4 regions of the Stenotrophomonas sp. YJH_SMC_4 genome follow, and region 1 is predicted to be linked to each of the others. Evidence: predicted binding sites of a transcription regulator. Region 1 holds the regulator's gene; each other region holds the start of a gene.
The links. The regulator FliA, encoded in region 1, starts transcription of late flagellar genes. The targets are predictions, from matches to a motif close to TAAAGTTTNNCNNNCNNNGGCCGATAA.

Region 1 (2,197 bases):
CACGCGGCGGACGATGCCGACCACGCGACGGATGATCTGCCCGGTCAGGTCCTGGTAGCTCTGGGTCAGGGCGATCTCGGTCAGGTTGTGGCGGATGCGCTCGAGCTGCGCGTCCTGGCCCGGCTGCAGGCCTTCAGCACGCAGCTGTTCGGTCAGGCTGCGGCATTCCTCGGCCAGGTCCAGGGTGCGGTGCGTGGCCTGTTCGGTCATTGCCACCACGTGGTCCAGGCGTGCGCAGGCGTCGTCCAGCTCACCGGCCTCGCTGGGCACGGTCGGCAGCTCACCCAGTGCCTGCCCCAGCTCGCGGGCCAGCCGCGAGAGGCCGCTCATCATCGGCTGCGTACGCAGCGCGACCAGTCCGTCGATGCGCTGCCGCCAGGCGGCCTCGTCACCGGACTCGAGTGCGTCCAGGGCTTCCTGCAGGCGCAGGGAGAGGGCGCTCTTGTCGACCGTGGTATCCATCAGGCGCTGGCCGCCAGGCGTTCGAAGATCTTGCCGAGCTTCTCTTCCAGCGTCTGCGCAGTGAACGGCTTGATGATGTAGCCGTTCACGCCGTTCTGGGCGGCTTCGATGATCTGTTCGCGCTTGGCTTCGGCGGTGACCATCAGCACTGGCAGGGTCTTCAGCTTGGCATCGGCACGGATCGCCTTCAGCAGCTCGATGCCGGTCATCACCGGCATGTTCCAGTCGGTGACCACGAAATCGAACGGCTGGCTCTGCAGCAGCGACAGCGCGGCATGCCCGTCCTCGGCTTCGGCGGTATTGGTGAAGCCCAGATCGCCCAGCAGGTTCTTGACGATCCGACGCATGGTCGAGAAGTCATCGACGATCAGGATGCGCATGTTCTTGTTCAAAGCAGAGTTCCTTTGTTGTTCATTCCGGGCGGCCGGGGGCAGCCGCCTCGGGCATGTTCATTCTTCCAGGCCGGCGTCCGCCGCCTCGAAAATCTTGAGCCGGCCACGCAGGCGCAGCACCGCCTGGCCGTGGATCTGGCAGACCCGCGACTCGCTCACGCCGAGCACCGCGCCGATCTCCTTCAGGTTCAGTTCCTGCTCGTAGTAGAGCGAGAGCACCAGCTGTTCGCGCTCGGGCAGGTGGCCGATGGCCTTGCCCAGCTCGCGGCCGAACTCACCACGCTCCAGTACCTGCTGCGGGGTCGGGCCGCCCTGGGCGACGGTGTCCAGCTCGCCCTGGTCCTCGATGCGCGACTCCAGGCTCAGCACCTGGCCACGGGCGGCGTCTTCCATCAACCGCAGGTATTCGGGCAGCGGCATCTCCATCGCTGCGGCCACTTCGGTGGCGCTGGCGGCGCGGCCGCTGCTCTGTTCCAGGCGGCGGATGGTGGCGGCGGCATCGCGTGCACGGCGGTGCACCGAGCGCGGCACCCAGTCGCCACGGCGGATCTCGTCGATCATCGAACCGCGGATGCGGATCGAGGCATAGGTCTCGAACGAGGCGCCCTGGTCGGCGTCGTAGCTGCGCGACGCTTCGATCAGGCCCATCATGCCGGCCTGGATCAGGTCGTCCACTTCAACGCTGGCCGGCAACCGCGCGGCCAGGTGGTGGGCGATGCGCCGCACCAGGTCCGAATGCTGGGCGATGACCTCGTTGGCCGCCGAGCGCTGGACTTCCCTGTACTGGGCTGCGCCTTTCATGCGGCCACCCCGCGCTGCTTGAGGATGCGCTCGAGGAAGAACTCGACGCCGCCACGCGGTTCGGTCGGCGCCTGCCAGCGTGCGGTGCGACGCGCGATCTCGGTGATCGCCAGCGCGGCCGGGCTGGACGGGTAGGCCTTCACCACCGGCTGCTGGCGCTGCACCGACAGGCGCAGCCAGTCGTCCTGCGGCACGCAGCCCAGGTAGTTCAGCGAGACATCGGCGAGGAACTTCTCGCACACGCGGGTCAGCTTTTCGTACAGCACGCGGCCCTCGTTGGGGTCGCGCACCATGTTGGCCACTACCTGGATGCGGTCCACGCCGCGTTCGCGCGACAGCACCTTGATCAGCGCGTAGGCGTCGGTGATCGAGGCCGGCTCGTCACAGACCACCACCACGGTGTCCTGCGCGGCCTGGCAGAAGGTCAGCACGCCGTCGGTGATGCCTGCGGCGGTGTCCACCACCATGATGTCCAGTTCGCGTTCCAGCTCGGAGAACACGTTGACCAGGCCGACGTGCTCGGCCGGGGCCAGCTCGGCCAT
Region 2 (2,197 bases), on a different contig from region 1:
GCGGGTGCAGCCGATCGTCATCGGCAAAATGACCGCGAGGCGGCAGCGTTGCGGCGGCAGCCTCCCACTCGAACTCGCTGGGCAGGCGCGCACCGGCCCAGCGGGCGCAGGCATCGGCCTCGTAGTAGCTGAGGTGGCAGACCGGCGCATGCGGATCCAGTTCGCGCCAACCGCCCAGGGTGTACTCGCGCTGCAGGGCGTCATCCCAGTACAGCGGGTGCTGCCAGCCCTCGGCTTCGCGCAGCGCCCAGCCTTCGCTGAGCCACCAGCGCGGTTCGCGGTAGCCACCGGCGTCGATGAAGGCGCGGTACTCGGCATTGCTGACGGGGCGCTCGGCCAGTGCGTGCGCGGGGAGCAGCACGCGATGCGCCGGCGATTCGTTGTCGTAGGCGAAGGCGGTGTGCTGCGGCCAGGCTGCGGCGCCGATGGTGACGATGCGCTCGGGCGACTCGATCCAGCCCTGCGCACTGGCAGCGCTGGTTGCAGGCTGCAGGTCCTCGCGGTAGGCCGGCTGCAACGGATTGCACCAGAACGCGTGCTTGATGTCGGTGAGCAGCAGTTCCTGGTGCTGCTGTTCGTGCTGCAGGCCCAACTGCAGGTGCTGCAGTGCCTGCTCATCAAGGTCGCCTGCCGCCAGCCGCGATTGCACCTGTGCATCGACCTGCTGGCGGTAGTCGCGCACCTGCTGCAGCGATGGCCGCGACAGCAGCCCACGCTGCGGCCGGGCATGCGCCGGGCCGAGGCTCTTGTAGTAGCTGTTGAACAGGTAGTCCCAGGCAGGGTCATGCGCCGGTGCAGGTGGGAAGCCGGCCAGCACGAAGCGTTCGAAGAACCAGGTGGTGTGGGCCAGGTGCCATTTGCTCGGGCTGGCATCGGCCATGCTCTGCAGCATGGCATCTTCGGCGCTGAGGGGGGCTGCCAGGTGCATGCTGCGGTTCCGCACACATGCGTACTGGCGGGCGAGATCGCGCTGCGGGGCAGCGACGGCGGTGGCTACGCTGTCCATCCGGGCAGCATCTGCGCAAGAGGGTGAGTGCGATGTCATCGTTCGACGTCAACGCGTTCACATGCGTGACCATCCCGCATTCAAGAAGCCGGTGCGAACGCCGCTAACGGCAATGCTGCGGCCGCGTCGTCACCGCGCTGGAATTCCTGCTTGCCCCTGCATCCGCTCCGCCAGCCTGCGCATTACCTGTTCGTGCTGCCCGCCGTGCTGGTTGCCGTGGTGCTGTGGGCAGCACTGGGCAACGAAGACGTTGCCAGCCCGGCCCAACGCATCCTGCCCTGGCTGCTGGCCTGCCTCGGCGCCGGCCTTGCCCTGCTCTACCACCAGGTGCGTACGCTCTGCCTGCTGCTGGTGGTGGCGGTCGTGTTCGCGCTGCTGCACCAGGACGTGGGCGGCTACCTGCACAGCGGCCATGTCACGGCGCTGACACCGCTGCGCTTCCATGCCATTTCGGCCTGGTTGCCCTTGCTGTTCGCGGGCCTGGCATTGTGGCCCGAGCGCGGCCGCCGCCGCCGCGACCTGCTGCTGCGGGGTGTTGCCAGTGGCGCCGCGCTGATGATCTTCCTGCTGCTGGCCACGCAGCAACCCCGGGGCATGCACGATCTGCTGTCCAACCGCCACTGGAGCTGGATTCCGGCCGACTGGAACGCGCTGGCACAGCTGCCAGCGCTGCTGTTCCTGCTGGCAACCGCCGCGCTGGGCTGGCAGGCCTGGCGGCATCCGCGCCCGTTGCACACGGCGATGCTGCTGGCCCTGCTGTGCCTGTGGTGGATGCTGCCACGGGTGTTCCTGCAGCCGGTGCTGCTGCCGGCACTGGCCAGTGCGGCCCTGCTGCTGATGCTGGGCGCGATGCTGCAGGAGTCCTTCCATATGGCCTTCCGCGATGAGCTGACCGGCCTGCCGGGGCGCCGCGCCTTCAATGAGACCCTGCAGCGGGCGCGCGGCACCTACAGCATCGCGATGGTGGACGTGGACCACTTCAAGTCGTTCAACGACACCCACGGCCACGACACCGGCGACGATGTGCTGCGCCTGGTGGCCTCGCGCCTGGGCCGGGTGGGCGATGGTGGCCGGGCGTTCCGCTATGGCGGCGAGGAGTTCGCGGTGGTGTTCCTGGATCGTCCCGCAGCGGCCTGCGTGGATGCAGTCGAGGCGCTGCGGCAGACCATCGAGGACACCCGCATGCAGCTG
Region 3 (2,197 bases), on a different contig from region 1:
GCACCATGCGCCCGTAGTCGCCAGGAAAAGCACTCTCGTCCATGCGATAGCTGAGGCTGCCCGCGTCGTGCTGGCGGGCCAGCTCGCCCTGCGCCGCCATCACCGACTGCAACTGCGCCTGCATGCGCTGCATCGACCTGAGCAGCTGCGTCACCTCATCGTTGCCGGACGCGTCGATGCTGTTGTCCAGCCGCCCGTTGGCGATGCCGTCGGCCAGCTTCACCGCACCTTCCAGCGGGCGGGTCAGGCTGCGGGTGATGGCCCACGCGGCCAGCGAGCCCAGTAGCAGGCTCAACGCGCCGAACACGATCGACAACGTGCCGGTCCAGGATTCGGTTGAACGGTATTCCTCGCGACTGCGCTCGGTCAGTGTCTCCTGATGCCGCAGCAGGGTCGAGATCGCCTCATTCCATGCGGTGGCCAAGCCGTGCTCGGCGAGCAGTTCCTTGGCCGCGCCGTCGAAATCACCGGCCTTCATGCGCTCGTGCAGATGCTGGGTGGAGGCGTCGGTGGCCTTGCGTGCCGCGTCGATTTTCGCCACCAGGGCATCACCAGTGGCGTCGCGTGGAATCTTGATGTACTTGGCCCAGATACCGTCGTAGGTCTGCGACAGCTCCTGCGCCTTCTGATAATCCTTGTCGAAATCCTCACCGCGCTTGATCACCATCAGCCGGCGATGCATCAGCACCGCGTTGTTGGTATCCAGCATGTCGTTCAACAGCCGCATCTTCACCATGTTGACGTCCACCACTTTCTCGAACTGGGCGGACTTCAGGTGGTTTCCGTACAGCACGAGGCCAACGATGGCCACGATGAACAGCAGCAGCAAACCGAACCCGGCACCCAGCCGGGATCCCACTCGAAGGTTGCGTAAGGCGAGCATCTCAATTCCCTTGATCATGGCCGTATGATCGATGGCGGCGCAGGCAGGGGAAACTTTATGGGTCGATATTATTATATCGATCTAAAACTCTGGAACTGTGCAGACAGGTGTGAAAGCGAGCGACCCACGGGGCCTTATATCCATAAGGTATATCGCCACGCGTAGCGAGAATGGGATCAGGCAGGGACCTGCCAGCCCGTTGCGCGGCATTACGGGGCAGCTGGCCCCGGGAAGACCAGATCCTTCCCGAGCCTTGCCGCATAGATGCTCTCGAACTGGAAAGAGAGCACAAACCGGAACTCGCACGCCCCGGCGTAACGCTTGATGAAGTGGCAGATTTCCTCCCAGGCACGTTCAAACCCGCTCGCGCGGAAATGAAACGAGCCGAGCAGGCCCACCTGCCACTTGGCTTCGATCCCTTCCGCAACGACAGCTTCCGGTGGGTGGACGATGCTGAATCCGAAGCCCGTGTTGGAGGCTGGAAGATACCCATGCAGATCGTCAGTACCGTCGGAGTACTCGGCCTGGATCGAATCCAGCACGTGCAGCACGGCAGCCAGGTCGGCACCGGCTTCGACCTCGAGAAACAGCGAAATGCTCACTGCTTGCTCAAGCCGATAAGGGTATGCCGGTTGAAGAACCGCATCTTTCCCTCGATTGTGAAGTCCGTGCGCCTGATCTCGCCCAGCATCATCTCGCGCTGCGCTTCGTTCAACGTGCACGGCTCAAGAACATTCGCCTCCAGCACGAGGCCTGGCGGCGCCAGTCGCAGCTCGACAATGCAGGCATTGCCCTCGATGGGAACACCTGCTGGCCACGCCGTCATTGCGATCGCACGCATTTGCTCCTGATACGCCACCCGCTCCGCTTCCTCGATCTGCGGGTCCTGTTGATCCGGCGGGTTCGCCGCCACATGCAGAGCAGACTGAGTGGGCGTTGGCTCTGATATCGAACCAACGATCAGTTTGATCAGGGTGTTCTGTGAGGCCATTACCGCCAAGGCGATTACCAGAGCGGTGTAGCTGACACCACCAGCCTTCTGCAGCTCAAGGTGCCGCCGATGTTCCCCGCGATGCTCGGCATCAACCTTGCGGATAATCCTTCGGCAATGCGCCAGGTACAACGGATTCGCCAGGATTCCTGCAAGTACGCGAAACGCCACGAACGAGAGCAAGGACAACCATGGCAGCCCCAGCAGCACGAAGGTGGTCATCAGCAACGGCGAAAGGATGAACCAGATCGCGCCCCACGCATGCATGCGCCGGAAGAAGAACCAGAGTGACGAGAACAGGAATGCCGGCCAGTTCCAACGCC
Region 4 (2,197 bases), on a different contig from region 1:
GGTGCTGTATGACGGTGACGTGTGCCTGGGTGGCGCGGTGATCGCCGCCACCGATGCGCCGCTGGAACAGCGCCTGCGCACCACCCCTTCCCCTTTTGAGGTAATCGCTGCATGAGTTTCACTGTCGACGACCGCGTCCTGGCCCTGGCCGGCATTGCCCAGGCCCTGCAGCAGGTACGCCGCATCGCCGATACCGGCCATTCCGACGCCGCCGCCGTGCGCACCGCCGTGGACAGCGTGTTCCGTGTCGATGCGTCCTCGCCGCAGGAGGTGTTCGGTGACCGCCATGCACTGAAGTCCGGCCTGCGCCTGCTGCACAACTACTTCCGCAGCCAGGGCCAGGACCCGATCCTGCCCAAGCTGGCCCTGTCGGTGCTGCAGCTGGAGCGCCGCTTCGTTCAGGATGGCGCCACCGTGAACAAGGTCGCCTCGGGCATCGAGCGCGCCCAGCGCCAGGCCACCGAACTGGGCGACAGCGGCCACCCGGACGTGCTGGCCAACCTGGGAGGCCTTTACGCCGACACCATCAGCCACCTCAAGCCGCGGGTCATGGTGCAGGGCAACCCGCACTACCTGGGCCAGGCTGGCGTGGTGGCCGAGATCCGCGCCCTGCTGCTGGCCGCGGTGCGCGCGGCGGTGCTGTGGCGGCAGCTGGGTGGCAGCTACTGGGACTTCCTGTTCAGCCGCAAGGCGATGATCGAGGCCGTGGACCGGCAGCTGGCCTGAGGGTGTGGGGTCAGAGCCCTTTTCCATGGAAAAGGGATCCGACCCCGTTGCTGTCTGCCCCAGCGGTCGGATCCCTTTCCGGCAAGGAATGGGCTCTGACCCCGAAGCCGCCAAGGCGCCGGAAAACCGGCGCATTCAGAATGCACTTCGAGGCATATCGACGTTAAAGAGAAAGGGGGTACGGCCGATACATCCTCCGTGCACCTCCCGAGAACGTCCATGTACTCACGCATTTTCATCCGTCTGGCCGCCCCCCTGGCTCTGACCCTGCTGCTCCCCTTCGCCATCGGTTTCGAATGGCCGGCCGCCCTGCGCTGGGCGATCCTGACCACGATGACGCTGAGCTGGCTCGGCTTTGCGTGGTGGACCACCCGCGCCCAGGCACACCGTTCCCCGGAACACGCCCGTGTCCTGCGTGAGCAGGACCAGCTGCTGACCGAACTGCGCAATTTCGTCGGCAACGAGATCGAGGGTTCGCGCGGCGAAGTGGAACGCGCCCGTGACCTGATCCGCCAGGCCGTCTCCAGCCTCGGTGGCAGCTTCGATGCGATGAACCGCAAGTCGCGCCAGCAGAGCCAGGCCCTGTCGCGCATCGTCGACCGCGCCGGTGACGAAGGCAACGCCGGCCTCGACGTTGCCCGTTTCGCCCAGCACGCCAGCCACCGCATGGAACAGCTGGTCGAAGCGCTGGAACAGGTGAGCGGCCAGAGCAGCACCACCGTGCAGCACATCGACCAGATGGCGCAGCACCTGGATGGCATCTTCGCGCTGCTGGAAGACGTCAAGTCGATCGCCGACCAGACCAACCTGCTGGCCCTGAACGCTGCCATTGAAGCGGCACGTGCCGGTGAAGCCGGTCGCGGCTTCGCGGTGGTCGCCGACGAAGTGCGCAACCTGTCCGAGCGCTCGACCACCTTCAACGAGCAGATCCGCAAGCTGGCACACAGCTCCAAGGACGCCATCGCCAAGGTGCGCGAGACGGTCTCGCACATGGCCTCGCGTGACATGGACCGCTCCCGCGAAGCGCGCCAGGAAGCGGCGGCGATGCTCGACAACGTCGCGCAGATCAACGCCTCGCTGGGTGACGGCATGCGCGAAGTGTCCGAGTGCGCCCGTTCGATCGATGGCAGCGTAGCCGAAGCCGTGCGCGCCCTGCAGTTCGAAGACATCGCCACCCAGGCGCTGGGCGGCGTGCACACCCACCTGGACCGCCTGACCGCGATCAACCGCGAAGCGGTGGCCCTGCAGGAACTGCTGCACCGCAATGGCGGCGTGTTCGACGAAGAGATCGCCACCGCCCTGCAGCGCACCGGCAGCCGCCTGCGCGAACTGCGCAGCGAATGGGAACGCCCGCCGCACAAGCCGGTTGCCCAGCAGAGCATGGGCGCCGGCACCGTCGAGCTGTTCTGACCCTGATGTCCGCTGCCCTCGTCGGCAGCCCGCAAGGCCCCGGTTCGTCCGGGGCCTTTGC

Region 2: the regulator FliA is predicted to act here: its motif matches at 1,087-1,113, upstream of AC5P9F_RS17745 (GGDEF domain-containing protein).
Region 3: the regulator FliA is predicted to act here: its motif matches at 915-941, upstream of AC5P9F_RS01605 (methyl-accepting chemotaxis protein).
Region 4: the regulator FliA is predicted to act here: its motif matches at 891-917, upstream of AC5P9F_RS11110 (methyl-accepting chemotaxis protein).

The regions. Positions count from the first base shown of each region.
Region 1 covers NZ_JCAFUR010000026.1:30,946-33,142, reverse strand. The annotation lists gene AC5P9F_RS19370 (protein phosphatase CheZ) at 1-462, opposite strand, end outside; gene cheY (chemotaxis response regulator CheY) at 462-854, opposite strand; gene AC5P9F_RS19360 (RNA polymerase sigma factor FliA) at 912-1,655, opposite strand; gene AC5P9F_RS19355 (MinD/ParA family ATP-binding protein) at 1,652-2,197, opposite strand, start outside.
Region 2 covers NZ_JCAFUR010000019.1:6,076-8,272, forward strand. The annotation lists gene egtB (ergothioneine biosynthesis protein EgtB) at 1-1,006, opposite strand, end outside; gene AC5P9F_RS17745 (GGDEF domain-containing protein) at 1,157-2,197, shown strand, end outside.
Region 3 covers NZ_JCAFUR010000001.1:326,365-328,561, forward strand. The annotation lists gene AC5P9F_RS01605 (methyl-accepting chemotaxis protein) at 1-883, opposite strand, end outside; gene AC5P9F_RS01610 (hypothetical protein) at 1,093-1,485, opposite strand; gene AC5P9F_RS01615 (DUF2628 domain-containing protein) at 1,482-2,197, opposite strand, start outside.
Region 4 covers NZ_JCAFUR010000006.1:11,741-13,937, reverse strand. The annotation lists gene mnmA (tRNA 2-thiouridine(34) synthase MnmA) at 1-115, shown strand, start outside; gene hflD (high frequency lysogenization protein HflD) at 112-726, shown strand; gene AC5P9F_RS11110 (methyl-accepting chemotaxis protein) at 946-2,136, shown strand.